Regions from separate parts of the Rhodoferax sp. GW821-FHT07G04 genome, predicted to be linked through region 2. Evidence: riboswitches for the same ligand, from Rfam matches in the RefSeq annotation. Region 2 holds a riboswitch; the other holds the start of a gene.
What was found. A riboswitch is a leader RNA that binds a small molecule or an ion and turns the genes downstream of it on or off. The one in region 2 is predicted to bind S-adenosylhomocysteine.

Region 1: linked by a shared signal. The riboswitch ahead of metH (methionine synthase) and the one ahead of ahcY (adenosylhomocysteinase) in region 2 are both predicted to bind S-adenosylhomocysteine.

What each region holds. Positions count from the first base shown of each region.
Region 1 is NZ_JBWKQD010000002.1:1,513,777-1,521,857, forward strand. It holds gene AC07OO_RS16230 (ATP-binding protein) at 1-305, shown strand, start outside; gene AC07OO_RS16235 (hypothetical protein) at 463-768, shown strand; gene recQ (DNA helicase RecQ) at 931-2,862, opposite strand; S-adenosyl-L-homocysteine riboswitch at 3,130-3,220, shown strand; gene AC07OO_RS16245 (homocysteine S-methyltransferase family protein) at 3,248-4,330, shown strand; gene AC07OO_RS16250 (cyclic nucleotide-binding domain-containing protein) at 4,341-4,892, opposite strand; S-adenosyl-L-homocysteine riboswitch at 4,976-5,049, shown strand; gene metH (methionine synthase) at 5,073-7,898, shown strand; gene AC07OO_RS16260 (DUF4124 domain-containing protein) at 7,918-8,081, shown strand, end outside.
Region 2 is NZ_JBWKQD010000002.1:741,678-749,758, forward strand. It holds gene metF (methylenetetrahydrofolate reductase [NAD(P)H]) at 1-592, opposite strand, end outside; gene AC07OO_RS12620 (TlyA family RNA methyltransferase) at 596-1,405, opposite strand; gene ahcY (adenosylhomocysteinase) at 1,525-2,985, opposite strand; S-adenosyl-L-homocysteine riboswitch at 3,055-3,171, opposite strand; gene AC07OO_RS12630 (SDR family oxidoreductase) at 3,292-4,062, shown strand; gene AC07OO_RS12635 (DsbC family protein) at 4,158-4,742, shown strand; gene AC07OO_RS12640 (peptide chain release factor 3) at 4,819-6,450, shown strand; gene AC07OO_RS12645 (hypothetical protein) at 6,468-6,845, opposite strand; gene AC07OO_RS12650 (HAD family hydrolase) at 6,921-7,778, shown strand; gene AC07OO_RS12655 (PPC domain-containing DNA-binding protein) at 7,741-8,081, opposite strand, start outside.

The DNA.
Region 1 (8,081 bases), 770 kb from region 2:
TAGACCAGGCCGCGCTGCGCCGGTTTACCTTCAAGATCCAGTTCAAGCCACTCAGCCGGGACCAGCGCCTGGCCTTGTTTGTGGCCGAGGGCTGCGGTGGTGATGCCCGGCAGCTGGACCCGGCCCTGGAAAAGCGTCTATTAGTGCTGGATCAACTCTGTGTTGGCGACTTTTCCTCGGTCAAACGGCAGGCGGCCATTTTGGACGTTCAGCTGTCGCCGGCCGAGTTTTTAGAGCAGCTGGAGGCCGAGCATCGCATCAAACCCGAGGTGCGCGAGGCCCGTGGAATAGGGTTTTTCCACTAATTTGGCCCTTTTGGGGGGCCAAATCTGTAAAGAACTGTCAACCGTTTAGCACGCTCGTGCGTCATACAGGGACGCGGATGCATCAATCGCCGGCCCGTTGGAAGCACAGCCAGGCGCCTTGAGAAGTATCCATTCTTCTTCATTTTGACGTGTTGATATGAACAAAGAGACGATCAAGGTTCCTGAAAAAGGCACCTACCAGTGGCAACTGTTTGACTACTGGTCCGATGAATTCCGCCACACCAATGCCGACCATTCCGCGTACATCGCCCTGAATTTCGCCGGTGTTTTGGATGCCTGCCGCAACAAGCTGCAAGCCCTGATCCAGCACCACAGCCAGCACGTCTGCGACGCCAAGGGTGGCAAGCGCCATAGCCGCGCGATCGCCCGTCTGCAGAACACCATGTCGGGTGCGGCCATGTCTTACGAGACCTGCTTCCGTCGCCGTACGACGGTTCAGTAAGTTTATTTTTGGCGGTGCGCTTGAGGTAGGCGCCCGCCGCCGAGCGGGGGCAAACGCCGCCGTTCGTGTCCTCCGGCCTTCGGCCTCCCCCTTTACCTCACTTTGGCGTTCACCCTCGCCCGGCGGCTCGACTGTCTGGTCCAGCCAAGTCCGAAGTCAGGCTCAGGCGTTCACCACCCGCAGCACCTCCTGCGCATAGGCCTCCAGCTTCTTGGCCCCAATCCCACTGATACCCTGCAGATCGTCCAGGGTTTGCGGCGCCCGTTTGGCAATCGCAGCCAGCGTGGCGTCGTGAAAGATGACATAGGCGGGCAGGTTGTGCTCGCGGGCCACCTCGGCGCGCCAGGCTTTTAGCGCCGCGTAGCGCACCAAACCATCCCCGTCCAGTGCAATCGGCGCCTTGACTGCCGCAGAACCGGCGCCCGAGCGTTTGCTCTTGCGGCTGGCGGGCGTGGAGACGGACTCGCGCAGCTGCACCGCCACCTCACCCTTGAGCACGGCCCGTGACTGGGCCGTCAGCTGCAGCGTGTTGAAGGCCTGGGCGTCCACGGCCACGGCCCCCATGGCGATCAGTTGGCGCAGCACGCCACGCAGCTGCACTTCGCTGAATTCCGCGCCGATGCCAAAGGTGCTGAGTGCCGTGTGGCCGTGCTGGGTGACCTTTTCGGTGGTCTTGCCGCGCAGGATGTCCATCACATGGCCGGCACCAAATGACATGCCGCTGGACTGCTGGATGCGGTAGATGGTGCTGAGCAGCTTGCGTGCGGCGTCCGTGCCGTCCCACACTTCGGGCGGGGTCAGGCAGTTGTCGCAGTTCTGGCAACGGTAGCGCGCACCACCGCTGGCCACATCCGCATCGCCGGCGGCCACAGCCCCCTCCCCCATCTGCTCCCCAAAGTAAGCCAGCAGGCGCACGCGGCGGCAATCCGTCGCCTCGGCCAAGCCCAGCAGCGCGTCCAGCTTGCCGCGCAGCGCCTGTTTGAATTCCTCGCCGGCCGGGCTCTCGTCGATCATGCGGCGCTGGTTGACGACGTCTTGCAGGCCGTAGGCCATCCAGGCGTAGGCCGGCAGGCCGTCGCGGCCGGCGCGGCCGGTTTCCTGGTAGTAGCCTTCGATGTTCTTGGGCATGTCCAGATGGGCCACAAAGCGCACGTCGGGCTTGTCGATGCCCATGCCAAAGGCGATGGTGGCGACCATGACCACACCGTCCTCGCGCAAAAAGCGGTTCTGGTGGTCCTGGCGCACGCGGCTGTCCAGCCCCGCGTGGTAAGGCAGGGCGCGGATGCCAGCGTCCACCAGGGTCTGGGCCACCTCTTCCACCCGTTTGCGCGACTGGCAGTAGACGATGCCGGCGTCGCCCTCGTGCTCGCGCTCGATGAAGCGCAGCAGTTGTTGCACGGCCTCGCGTTTTTCGACGATGGTGTAGCGGATGTTGGGGCGGTCAAAGCTGCTGACGAAGGTCTGGGCTTCTTGCAACTGCAGGCGCTCCACGATGTCGTCACGCGTCAGCGCATCGGCCGTGGCGGTCAGGGCCATGCGCGGCACAGCGGCGTAGCGCTCGTGCAGCACGGTCAGCGCACGGTATTCGGGGCGGAAATCGTGGCCCCACTGGCTGACGCAGTGGGCCTCGTCGATGGCGAACAGGCTCAGCTGGTTGCGCTCGTACAGCGAGTCCAGCAGCGCCAGAAAGCGCGGATTGGTCACCCGCTCGGGCGCGGCATACAGGCAGGTGATGTCGCCGCGCAGCAGGCGTTGCTCGATCTGGTAGGCCTCTTCGCTGCTGAGTGTCGAGTTCAAAAATTCGGCGCTGACACCGGCCTCGTGCAGGGCGCCCACCTGGTCGTGCATCAGCGCGATCAGCGGCGAGATGACCAGCGCCACGCCCAGCCCCGCGCGCTGGCGGGCAATGGCCGGAATCTGGTAACACAGCGATTTGCCGCCCCCGGTGGGCATCAGCACCAGCGCGTCGCCGCCATTGGCCACGTGCTCCACGATGGCCTGCTGCGGCCCGCGGAACTGCGGGTAGCCAAAAACCTCTTCCAGGATGGCGTGGAGGGTTTCGCTGGAAATGGCGGATGAATCAGTTGCTATCAAAGTAGTAGCGCATTACGCAATGAATACGAGGGCTATCGCCATAAATCATGCAGAGTTATCCGGGAGGAACCCCGGTTGGCATGCCCTATTGTCGGGCATGACCGCCCTTGAAGCCTGGGTGGCCGAGCGTTCTGCTCCGTGTCCCCCGCCCACAGGCTTGCGCCCGTGGGCTCCTCCTTTACCTGCGCAGAACGCTCGGCCACCCAGGCTCCAAGGGCTACGCATCGGGCTATCGGCACGGTGCTACGCACTGGTCTAAAATGCGCTCTTCCCAAGGAGCGCTGCAGCGGCCCGGCACTGTGCACACAGTTCGCCACAGGCCGCCAGGCTTGGGTTTTGCCAACTGCGCTCACTTGTCTGCACCCGAGAAAGTGAGCCGCATCCCATGACCAAGAACCTTCCTGCTTACACCCGCGGCCAGGCCCTGCCCGGAATTTTGGCCAGCCGCATCGCCATCCTGGACGGCGCCATGGGCACGATGATCCAGCGCTTCAAGCTGGGCGAGGCCCAGTACCGCGGCGAGGGCTACACCGGCCCTGGCGCCCAGGGCAACCGTTTCACGGACTTCCCCAAGGATGTCAAAGGCAACAACGAACTGCTGAGCCTGACCCGCCCGGATGTGATCAGCGACATCCACGAACGTTACCTGGCCGCCGGCGCCGACCTGATCGAAACCAACACCTTTGGCGCGACCACCGTGGCTCAGGCCGACTACGACATGGCCGACCTGGCCGTGGAGATGAACCTCGTATCCGCCCAACTGGCCCGCGCCGCCTGCGACAAATACAGCACGCCCGACAAGCCCCGTTTTGTGGCCGGCGCCCTGGGCCCAACGCCCAAGACAGCCAGCATCAGCCCCGATGTGAACGACCCCGGCGCCCGCAACGTGACCTTCGAAGAGCTGCGCCAGGCCTATTACGACCAGACCCAGGCTTTGGTCGAAGGCGGCAGCGACGTGTTGCTGGTGGAAACCATCTTCGACACCCTGAACGCCAAGGCCGCGCTGTTTGCGATTGACGAATACTTCGAAGCCAGCGGCGAACGCCTGCCCATCATCATCAGCGGCACAGTGACCGATGCCTCGGGCCGTATTCTGAGTGGCCAGACCGTCACAGCCTTCTGGCACAGCGTGCGCCATTCCCAGCCGCTGGCCATTGGCCTGAACTGCGCCCTGGGTGCCGCGCTGATGCGCCCCTACATCCAGGAGCTGAACCGCGTGGCCACCGACACCTACATCAGCTGTTACCCCAACGCCGGCCTGCCCAACCCCATGAGCGACACCGGCTTTGACGAGACGCCGGACGTAACCAGCCGCCTGGTGCGTGAGTTCGCCGCCGAGGGGCTGGTGAACATCGTGGGCGGCTGCTGCGGCACGACGCCGGACCACATTGGCGCGATTGCCCATGCGGTGGCGCCGCTGCCCGGGCGCAGCGTGCGGCGCAATATGTTCTACAAAGAAGCGGTCTGAACGCCTCGGATCAGGCCCGTGGCAACAACGCCCGGTCGATCTCCAGCTGCATCGCCTTGGCCAGCTTGGCATAGAGGCGCAGCTTGCGGGCGTTGTCGCGCAGGCGCTCGGCCAGACGCGCGGCAATCGCCAGCAGCAGCTTGGAGCCGATGCGCGGCTCTTCGTTGATCAGGGCTTCAAAGGCATCGCGCGCCAGGATGGCGCATAGCGAATCGGCGCTGGTGGTGCAGGAGGCCGAGCGTGGCTCGCGGTCAACCAGGCCCACCTCGCCCACCAGACTACCGGGGCCTAGCACACGTATCGTCAGCGGCTCGGTGCGACTGACGGTGACACTTTCCACGACCACCTCGCCCTCCAGCAGCAAGGCCATGAAGCCTTCGTCGGCGGCGTCGCCTTCCTTGATGAAGGTGGTATTGGCCGGGATGAAGCGCGGCGTCATGTAACCGACAACAACGCGGGCCTCCTCCAGCGTGAGGTGGATCAGCGCATTGGGGGCCGTCAGCAGCTCGGCGGCGGTTTCAAACGCCCGTACACGGGGGCTGGTGTCGTCAGGTGAGCTCATGGCCGCGGGCTGTGGGGTGGGGATGAAAGCGATGGTAAACCACGGCGGCCCGCAATGGGCACGGGTTCTCCTTTAAAATTCGCCTATCCAAGGAGCGTTGCAGCAGGCCACCCAGTGGCGTGTCAGGCTTGGATGTTCCCAACGACGCTCACCTGGTTCGCTGTTTTACAGGTGAGATGCATGCCTTCTATTCCCGTTGTCGCCCCCATGATGCTGTCCGGCCTGGAGCCGGTCGTGATTGGCGCTCCCCCTTCTGACGACGGTTCCGCCCCCCGCGCCACCTTTGTCAACATCGGCGAGCGCACCAACGTGACGGGCTCCAAAGCCTTCGCCCGCATGATCCTGAACGGCGACTTTGAGCAGGCCCTGGCCGTGGCGCGCCAGCAGGTGGAGAACGGCGCCCAGGTCATCGACATCAACATGGACGAGGCCATGCTGGACAGCCAGGCGGCGATGATCCGCTTTTTGAACCTGATCGCCAGCGAACCCGATATCTCCCGCGTGCCGGTAATGATCGACTCCAGCAAGTGGAGCGTCATCGAGGCCGGCCTGCGCTGCGTGCAGGGCAAGGGCATCGTCAACTCGATCTCCATGAAAGAGGGCGTCGAAAAATTCAAGCAGGAGGCGCGGCTGGTGCGCCGCTATGGTGCCGCCGCCGTGGTCATGGCGTTTGACGAGGTGGGCCAGGCCGACACCTATGCGCGCAAGATCGAGATCTGCGAACGCGCCTACCGCATCTTGGTGGACGAGGTGGGTTTTCCACCGGAAGACATCATCTTCGACCCCAACATCTTCGCCATCGCCACCGGCATTGAAGAGCACAACAACTACGCGGTGGACTTCATCGAGGCCACGCGCTGGATCAAGAACAACCTGCCCGGCGCGAAGGTGTCCGGCGGCGTGTCCAACGTGTCCTTCAGCTTCCGCGGCAACGACCCGGTGCGCGAGGCCATCCACACCGTGTTTTTGTACCACGCGATTGCCGCCGGCATGGACATGGGTATCGTCAACGCCGGCATGGTGGGCGTGTATGACGACCTGGAACCCGTGCTGCGCGAACGCGTCGAAGATGTGGTGCTGAACCGCCGCGAGGACGCGGGTGAGCGCCTGGTCGAGATCGCCGAGACCGCCAAGAGCGGCGCCAAGGACGAGAGCAAGAAGCTGGAATGGCGCGGCACGCCCGAAGCGCCCGTGCCGGTGGGCCAGCGCCTGAGCCACGCCATGGTGCACGGCATCACCGACTTCATTGTGGAAGACACCGAGGAAGCCTACCGCGCGATTCTGGCCACCGGCGGGCGCCCGCTGCACGTGATCGAGGGCCCGCTGATGGACGGCATGAACATCGTCGGCGACCTGTTCGGCGCCGGCAAGATGTTTTTGCCCCAGGTGGTCAAGAGCGCGCGGGTCATGAAGTCCGCCGTGGCGCATCTGATCCCCTACATCGAGGAAGAAAAGCGCCAGGACGAGGCGGCAGGGCGCGACGTGCGTAGCAAGGGCAAGATCGTCATCGCCACCGTCAAGGGTGACGTGCACGACATCGGCAAAAACATCGTCACCGTGGTCCTGCAGTGCAATAACTTTGACGTGGTCAACATGGGCGTCATGGTGCCCTGCCACGAGGTGCTGGCCCGCGCCAAGGTGGAAGGCGCGGACATCATCGGCCTGTCGGGTCTGATCACGCCCAGCCTGGAAGAGATGCAGTACGTGGCCGGCGAGATGCAGAAGGACGACTACTTCCGCATCAAGAAGATCCCGCTGTTAATCGGCGGCGCTACCACCAGCCGCGTGCACACGGCCGTGCGCATTGCGCCGCACTACGAAGGCCCTGTCGTCTACGTGCCCGATGCCTCGCGCAGCGTGGGCGTGGCGCAGAGCCTGCTGAGCGACCAGTCCGGCCAGTTCCTGGACGAGCTGAGCGCCGACTACGAACGGGTGCGCACCCAACACGCCAACAAGAAGCAGACGCCGATGTGGACGCTGGACAAGGCGCGCGCCAACAAGACGCCCATCGACTGGAGCAGCTACACGGCCACCAAGCCGAAGTTCTTCGGCCGGCGCGTGTTCAAGAATTTCGACCTGGGCGAGCTGGCCAAGTACATCGACTGGGGGCCCTTCTTCCAGACCTGGGATTTGGCCGGCCCCTTCCCGGCCATCCTGGACGACGAGGTGGTCGGTGTGGAGGCCAAGCGCGTCTACGCCGACGCCCAGGCCATGCTGAAGAAAATTGTGGATGGCCGCTGGCTGACCGCCAACGCCGTGGTCGCGCTCTACCCGGCCAACAGCGTGGACGAGGACGACATCGCCTTCTACGCAGACGAAACCCGCACCGAGCGCGTGCTCACCTGGTACGGCCTGCGCCAGCAGACCGAGAAGCCGGTGGTGGACGGCGTGACCATGCCCAGCCGCTGCTTGGCGGATTTTGTGGCACCGCAGATTGCTACCAAATCAGGAGCGCATGAAGACCACGCGACGAGGGCTAGCGGCCAGAATGGCAAAACCGTTCCGGACTACGCCGGCCTGTTTGCGGTGACCGCAGGCCTAGGTGCCGACAAGCGCGCCCAGGCCTTTGAGGCCGCCCATGACGACTACTCGTCCATCATGTTGAAAGCCCTGGCCGACAGGCTGGCCGAGGCGTTTGCCGAAGCCCTGCACGAGCGGGTGCGCAAGGATCTGTGGGGCTATGCCGTGCAAGAGGCATTGGGCGCCAATGACCTGATCGCCGAAAAATACAAGGGCATACGCCCCGCCCCCGGCTACCCGGCCTGCCCGGACCACAGCGTCAAGCAGGACATGTTTGCGCTCTTGCAGTGCGAGGAAATCGGCATGGGCGTGACCGAAAGCCTGGCCATGACACCAGCGGCCAGCGTCAGCGGCTTTTATATTGGCCACCCAGACAGCAGCTACTTCAATGTCGGCAAAATCGGCGATGACCAATTGCAAGATTTGGCCCAACGCCGCCAGATGAAGGCGACTGACTTGCAGCGCCTGCTGGCGCCGAATTTGTAGAACACCGGGGAGCGCTTGGATGAAGACACGCTGGATAACCGCCACCACTGCCATGGCCGGCGCACTGCTGCTGACGACACTGTTGGCGCCTGCCGCCACGGCGCAGGGCGTGTACAAATGGACCGATGCCGACGGCAAGGTCCACTACGGCTCCCAGCCCCCCAACACCGAAAAAGCCGGAGA
Region 2 (8,081 bases):
TGCCGGGCACCACCGGCACGTTCAGCCCCATCGCCGCCACATCATCGACAAACCGGAAGTAGGCATCCGGGTTGTAGAAATACTGGGTGATGGACGAGTTGGCGCCGGCCTTCACCTTGGCCGCAAAGGCCTGCAGGTCCGCCTCGGGGGAGCGGGCCTGGGGATGGATTTCGGGGTAGGCCGCGACCTCGATGAAAAAGTCGTCACCGGTCTCGGCGCGGATGAAGGCCACCAGTTCGCTGGCGTAGTGGAACTCACCACCGGCGCCATAGCCACTGGGCAAGTCGCCGCGCAGGGCCACCAGGCGCTTGACGCCCATGGCTTTCAACGTGGCCAACTGAGCACGCACCGTGTCGCGTGTGGCGCCTATGCACGAGAAGTGCGAGGCAGCGCCGACACCTTCGGCCAGGATTTCAGAGACCGCGTTGAAGGTTCCATCTTGCGTGGAGCCGCCGGCCCCAAAGGTTACCGAGCAGAACTCGGGCTTCAGCGCATACAACTGCTGGCGCACGGTGCGCAGCTTGGCCACGCCTTCAGGCGTCTTCGGTGGAAAGAATTCCACGCTGAGGGGAATGCGAGATATGTCGGACATGGGTTAGTTCTTCTTCGCGCAGATAAAAAACTCGCGGTTACCATCGCCACCGGCTATCGGCGAATCGAACCACGCGGTCACGGTCAGGCCCAGTTCGGCACAGGCCTCGCGCAGGCGCTGCTCGACGATGGGGTACATCGCGTCATCCTTGACGATGCCACCCTTACCCACCTGTCCAGGCTGCAACTCAAACTGCGGCTTGACCAGGGTCAGCAGCGTGCCGCCCGCCTTCAGGAAGGGCACAACCGCCGGCAGCACCAAGGTCTGCGAGATGAAGGACAAATCGCCCACCAGCACGTCAAACTCCGGCATAAACGGCTCTGCGTCTTCGGCCTCTGGATCAAACTGGCCGCCAGCCCCCGTGTAATTGACACAGGCCGCTTCGAAATCTGTAGCAACCAAGGAGCGGGCGTTGACACCCTCCACACACAACACACGGCCGTCTTCGCGGATGCGCGGGTGCAACTGGGCACTGCCCACATCCACTCCCACGACCAGGCGCGCGCCATGTTGCAGCAGGCAATCGGTGAAGCCGCCGGTGGACTGGCCCACGTCCAGGCAAGCCAAGCCATCGACCGACAGGCCCACCTGCTTGAGCGCCGCCTCCAGCTTCAGGCCGCCACGGGATACGTAGCGGGCCTCGGAGTCGTCGAGCAAGCGAATCTCGGCGTTCTCCGGCACTTCGTCACCGTTCTTGGCCACGCGCTTCCACGCCTCGCCGTGCAGCCATTCCACACCATCGGCAATCAGGCGCTGGGCCTGCGACCGGGTAGTGGCCAGGCCACGTTGGACGAGTAGTTGGTCAATGCGCATAATTTTCCAGTTGTTGCACCGCGAGCCCTCCCCTTACCAGGGATACCGCCGAACCGGCTTTGCCGGGCGGCTGGTATCGCCCCCTTGAGGGGGAGGCGCCGCAGGCGCTTCGGGGGTGTTCAATACCTGTAAGTGTTTTTCTTGTACGGACCAGCCTTGTCGACGCCGATGTAGGCGGCCTGCTCGGTGGTCAGTTCGGTCAGCATGGCGCCAACCTTCTTCAGGTGCAGGCGGGCCACCTTTTCGTCCAGGTGCTTGGGCAACACGTACACCTTACCGGCCTTGTATTCCTTGGGTTTGGTGAACAGTTCGATCTGGGCGATGGTCTGGTTCGCAAAGCTGGACGACATTACAAAGCTGGGGTGGCCCGTGCCACAACCCAGGTTCACCAGGCGGCCCTTGGCCAGCAGGATGATGCGCTTTTCGGCCTTGCCGTTCTTGCCCTTGGTGGCTGGGAAGATCACGTGGTCGACCTGGGGCTTGATCTCTTCCCACTTGCACTTGGCCAGCGAGGCGACGTCGATTTCGTTGTCGAAGTGGCCGATGTTGCAGACGATGGCCTGGTCCTTCATCGCGTCCATGTGTTTGTAGGTGATGACGTTCTTGTTGCCGGTGGTGGTCACGAAGATGTCAGCCTTGTCGGCGGCGTATTCCATGGTCACGACCTTGTAGCCTTCCATCGCGGCCTGCAGCGCGTTGATGGGGTCGATCTCGGTCACCCACACTTGGGCGCTCAGTGCGCGCAGGGCCTGGGCGGAACCCTTGCCCACGTCACCGTAGCCGGCCACCAGGGCGACCTTGCCGGCGATCATCACGTCGGTGGCGCGCTTGATGCCGTCCACCAGCGATTCGCGGCAGCCGTACAGGTTGTCGAACTTGCTCTTGGTCACCGAGTCGTTGACATTGATGGCGCGCAGGGCCAGCGTGCCCTTGGCGGACATTTCTTCCAGGCGCATCACGCCGGTGGTGGTCTCTTCGGTCACGCCGATGATGTTCTTCAGGCGGCGGCTGTACCAGGTGGGGTCCACCTTGAGCTTGGCCTTGATGCTGTTGAACAGGCAGGTCTCTTCTTCGCTGCCGGGCTTGGCCAGGACCTTGATGTCCTTCTCGGCGCGGGCGCCCAGGTGCATCAACAACGTGGCGTCGCCACCGTCGTCCAGGATCATGTTGGGGCCTTCGGCGGCGGTGCCCTTCTTGCCGTTGAATTCGAAAATGCGGTGGGTGTAGTCCCAGTACTCGTCCAGAGTCTCACCCTTGTGGGCAAACACGGGGGTGCCGGTGGCGGCAATCGCGGCGGCAGCGTGGTCCTGGGTAGAGAAGATGTTGCAAGAAGCCCAGCGCACGTCGGCGCCGAGGGCCTTCAGCGTTTCGATCAGCACGCCGGTCTGGATGGTCATGTGCAGCGAACCGGTGATGCGCGCGCCCTTGAGCGGCTTGGACTTGGCGAACTCTTCGCGGATGGCCATCAGACCGGGCATTTCGGTCTCGGCGATGGTCAGCTCCTTGCGACCCCAGGGGGCCAGGCTCAGGTCGGCGATCTTGTAGTCAGGGGTCTTGGAAACGGGTTTCAGTGCGCTCATGGTTTGCTCCAAAAAATAGTGGGGCCATTGGACTGCGCACAAACCGGGTATAGGCTCACCGCACAGACCAGTGGGTGAGCGCCGTTGACTTGCGTTGCCTTTTGTGGAGGCAACGTGTTCCGAGCCTCGCTCGCCGCCTGCGTCTGTTTCAGACCAGGGTTTCGAGCTGCAACGCTCCTCGGAAGTGGCCGATTATACGGAGCTATCAGCAGGCACGCCAAATAGCCCGCCTCCGATGTCACCTGCGTGGCTGACCCCGACACAATCAGGCCAGACACTGTGGGCAACCAACAGGAGTGCTTGTACATGGACATCCGAAACAAAGTCGCCATCGTCACCGGTGGCGCCAGCGGCATTGGCCGCAGCATCGCCCGCCGCTTCGCCGCAGACGGCGCACGCGCCGTGGTCGTGGCAGATCTCAACCTGGAACGCGCCCAGGCCGTCGCCGATGAGTTTGGGGGCCTGGCCGTGCGCTGCGATGTGAGCCAGGAGGCCGACATCCAGGCCCTGGTGGCGACCACACGCCAACACTATGGCCAAGTGGATGCCTTCATCTCCAACGCCGGCATCCTGGGCCGCATGGGCGGGCTGGATCTGGAAGACGCGTTGTGGAACAGCATGTGGAACATCCACGGCATGGCCCATGTGTGGGCGGCCCGCGCCGTGGTACCCGAGATGGTGGCACGGGGCGAGGGCTTCTTTCTGGTCACCGCATCAGCGGCCGGGCTGCTGACGATTGTGGAATCTGCACCCTATGCCGTGACCAAACACGCCGCCGTGGCCTTTGCCGAATGGCTGCGCATTGCCTATGGCCGCAAGGGCGTGCAGGTGGCCTGCCTATGCCCGCAGTCGGTGCAGACCGATATGACGGCCGGCACCGACGGTGGCTCGGCAGCGGTCAACGGCATCCTGGAGCCCGAAGCCGTGGCGCAAGAAGTGGTGGCAACCATGGACAACGGCAAATTCCTCGTGCTGCCCCATCCCGAAGTGGCGCAGTACTTCCGCAACAAGGGCCAGGACTACGAACGCTGGATCGGTGGCATGCAGAAGATGTACGCGCTGCACACCCAGGCCTAGGCAGCCCACTCCGGGTGCGCCGTGTCAGGCTGGTCGCCATCGCGTAAGCTTGGGTTTTGGCGCTGGCGCCATCACCCCTTACACGACGTTTCAATATGACACTTTCTGCACGCACCAAAGCCCTGATTCTCGGTCTCTCCGTGATGCTGTTCAGCCTGAGCGGCTGGGCCAAAGACGCACCACCACCCGGCGTGGCCAACCCGGCACAGGCCTTGGCGCAAATCAGCGCCCAGGCCAAGGGCTTCACGGTCGGGTCCGCGGCCAGCGCCAACACGGTGTACGTGATGTTCGACGCCCAATGCCCCCACTGCGGCCATCTGTGGCAAACCGTGCAACCGCTACTGGGCAAGACCCAATTTGTGTGGATTCCCGTTGCCATACTGAACCCCAAGAGCGGCCCGCAGGGCGCAGCGCTACTGGGCGCATCCAACCCCGAACAAGCCATGACCGCCCACGAGACGTCCTTGGCCACGGGCAAGGGCGGCGTCATCACCATGGGCAGCATGTCGCCCGCCATGGCGGCCGCTATCAAGGGCAATACCGACATCTTCAACCAGCTCAAGATTGAGTCGGTGCCCTTCATCCTGACCAAGAACGTGCGCACCGGCGAGCTGGTCAGCACGCTGGGTGCATTGGAAACCAAGGCCCTGGCCGACTTCATCGGGGTGGATGCCAACTGAGGAAAGCCCGGCAAAAGGGCCTTCCCCTTAAAATCACGCCCTTTGCCTCTGCCGCTGCTCGCAGCCACCTGCTTCCATGACTTTTCTTGCCGAGACCAAGCGTCGCCGCACCTTTGCCATCATTTCCCACCCGGACGCCGGCAAGACCACGCTGACCGAAAAGCTGCTGCTGTTCTCGGGTGCGATCCAGATCGCGGGCTCGGTCAAGGCCCGCAAGGCCAGCCGCCATGCCACGTCGGACTGGATGGAGATTGAAAAGCAGCGGGGCATCTCGGTCGCATCCAGCGTGATGCAAATGGCCTACCGCGACCATGTGGTCAACCTGCTGGACACCCCCGGCCACAAGGACTTCTCGGAAGACACCTACCGCGTGCTGACGGCCGTGGATTCGGCCTTGATGGTGATTGACGCGGCCAACGGTGTGGAATCACAGACCCGCCGCCTGATCGAGGTGTGCCGCCAGCGCGATACCCCCATCATCACCTTCGTCAACAAGATGGACCGCGAGGTGCGCGACCCGCTGGACATCCTCGACGAAATCGAGCGCGAACTGGGCATGCCCTGCGTGCCCATGACCTGGCCCGTGGGCCAGGGCAAATCGTTCGGCGGCATCATCAACCTGCGCACCCGCGGCATGACGGTGTTCGAGTCCGGCTCCGAGCGCCGCCCGCAGGACTTTGAAACCATCCCCGTCACCGACACCGAGACACTGACCAAGCGCTTTGGCTTCGAGATCGATGCCGCGTTCGAGAGCATGGAACTGGCCACCGGCGCATCGCCCGAGTGGGACCACGAAGCCTTTCTGGCCGGCAAGCAGACGCCCGTGTTCTTTGGCTCGGGCGTCAATAACTTCGGTGTGATGGAGGTGCTGGACGCCCTGGTGGAGCTGGCCCCCAGCCCCAAGAGCCGCACCAGCAGCGTGCTGGTCAACAAGCAACCCGTGGTGAAAGAGGTGCAGCCCGAGGACGAAGCCTTCAGCGGCGTGGTCTTCAAGGTGCAGGCCAATATGGACGCCAACCACCGCGACCGCATTGCCTTCGTGCGCATGGCATCAGGCAAGTACACGCCAGGCATGAAGCTCAAGGTCATGCGCACCGCCAAGGAGCTGCGCCCCACCTCCGTGGTCACCTTCATGAGCCAGCGCCGCGAGGCGGTGGACGAAGCCTTCGCCGGCGACATCGTGGGCTTTACGACCCATGGCGGCGTGCAGCTGGGCGACACCATCACCGACGGCAGCGTCAACCTGCTCTACACCGGCCTGCCCTTCTTCGCACCCGAGATGTTCATGACCGTGGTGCTGAAGAACCCACTGCGCACCAAGCAACTGCAGCAGGGCCTGGCCCAGCTGGGCGAGGAAGGCGCGATCCAGGTCTTCAAGCCCGAGATGGGCGGCAATATGCTCTTGGGCGCCGTCGGCCAGCTGCAGTTTGAAGTGGTGCAGCACCGCCTGAAGGCCGAATACGATGCCGATATCCGCCTGGAGGGCTGCCAGTACACCGGCGCGCGCTGGATCACCGCCGATTCGCCCAAGGAGCTGCAGGAGTTCATCAACGCCTACCCGCAGCGCATGGCCAAGGACGCGGCCGACACGCTGGCCTACCTGTGCACCAGCCCGTACGACGTGCGCCTGGCGCAGGAACGCTTCCCCAAGATCCACTTCCATCCGCTGCGCGAGCACGCCGGCTTGGCGCTGCAGTCGGCGGGCTGATACGGCCCGTCAGCGGGCTACTGGTACTGCCAGTTATTGGGGTTGTCGTCCGGCGCCCGGCACAAGGCGAGACCCACCGCCGAGACGGAGCCGCTGAAGCAGATAAAGATGGCCTGGTGGGTGGCCCACTGGGCATTGCAATGCTTCGTGAAGTTGGCCTTCAGGCGCCCTTTGCGGTGCTCGGCGGCCATCTTCAGCACGGCTGCGTTTTGGGCTTGGCCCTTATGCTCTATGACCAGTTCCCGCCACTCTTCAACCATGCTGTCGATCTTGTCCGCCGCGCGCTTGCAGGTGAAGGCCTGGTCACCCCGGGTTTGTGCAACTACCGGCGGAGCCCATGCCATCAGGGACAAGGCCATGGAGATCAGCAGGGTCTGAAAGACTAGAGGACGCACACGAATCTCCTGGAACATGGATGGCGCCGGCGCCGATACACTTGCACTCCCGCCACAGCATACCAACACGTGACCATGCGCCCCCTGCATCTTTGGCCAGCCAGTGAACGCAGCAAGATTGCCGGCGTATTCACCGACATCGATGACACGCTGACCACCGACGGGGCCATCACGCCAGACGCCCTGCAGGCCATGGCGCAACTCAAGGCCGCGGGGCTGACGGTCATTGCCATCACGGGCCGCCCCGTGGGCTGGTGCGAACCCTTTGCCGCCACCTGGCCCGTGGATGCCATCGTTGCCGAGAACGGTGCCGTAGCCCTGGTTCGCGACAAGCCACTTGAAGAAAATAGCCTGAAGCCCTCGTCGAGTGGACCTGTAGCGCTATCAAAACTATACCAACAGACCGCAGGCACCCGCGCCACCAACCAGGCGCGCATGCAGCAGATCGGCGCGCGGGTGATGTTCGAAGTGCCCGGCGTGTTCATCACCCGCGACGGCGCCGGCCGCGAGACCGATCTGGCCTTTGACTACCACGAGCACGCCCGCCTGCCCCCCGCCACAGTGCAGCGCGTCGTGAACCTGCTGCAGGGCTTTGGCATGCACACCACCGTCAGCAGCATCCACATCCACGGCTGCTTTGGCGACTTCAACAAGTGGCAGGGCGCCAACTGGATCGTCCGCGAGCTGCTGCAGCGCGACCTCGCGCAAGAGCTGGACCACTGGGTATTTGTCGGCGACTCGGGAAACGACCAAGCCATGTTTGAACACTTCACGCACAGCGCGGGTGTGGCCAATATTCGCCGTTTTGAAGCCCAACTGACGCACTTGCCACGCTATATCACGCCCAGTGAACGTGGGGCGGGGTTTGCGGAAGTGGCCGCAGCGATTGTTGACGTCAACGCGCCCGCACCACCAGTTCGTCATACCCCGTAACCGCATCGGGCTCGCGGGTAAATGCCCAGTCCGGTAACAGGGCCAGCAGCACCTCGGCCGTAGTCCGCACGGTGCAGCCCAGCGCCACATGGCCGCCCAGCACCTGGCCGGTGGAAGTACCCAAAGCCATATGCAGGTGGGAGCTGGTATGGGCGCCATCACATGCCACCGTGCCCGATAGGCTGAGGATTTCCATGTCACCCGTCAGACATTCGGCCTGATCGGCCCCGGCAAACCGAAGGCCGGCAGCAGACAAGCTGCCAATGCCGGACAGCACGAAGGCAGCGCGGTAATCCTGACTCT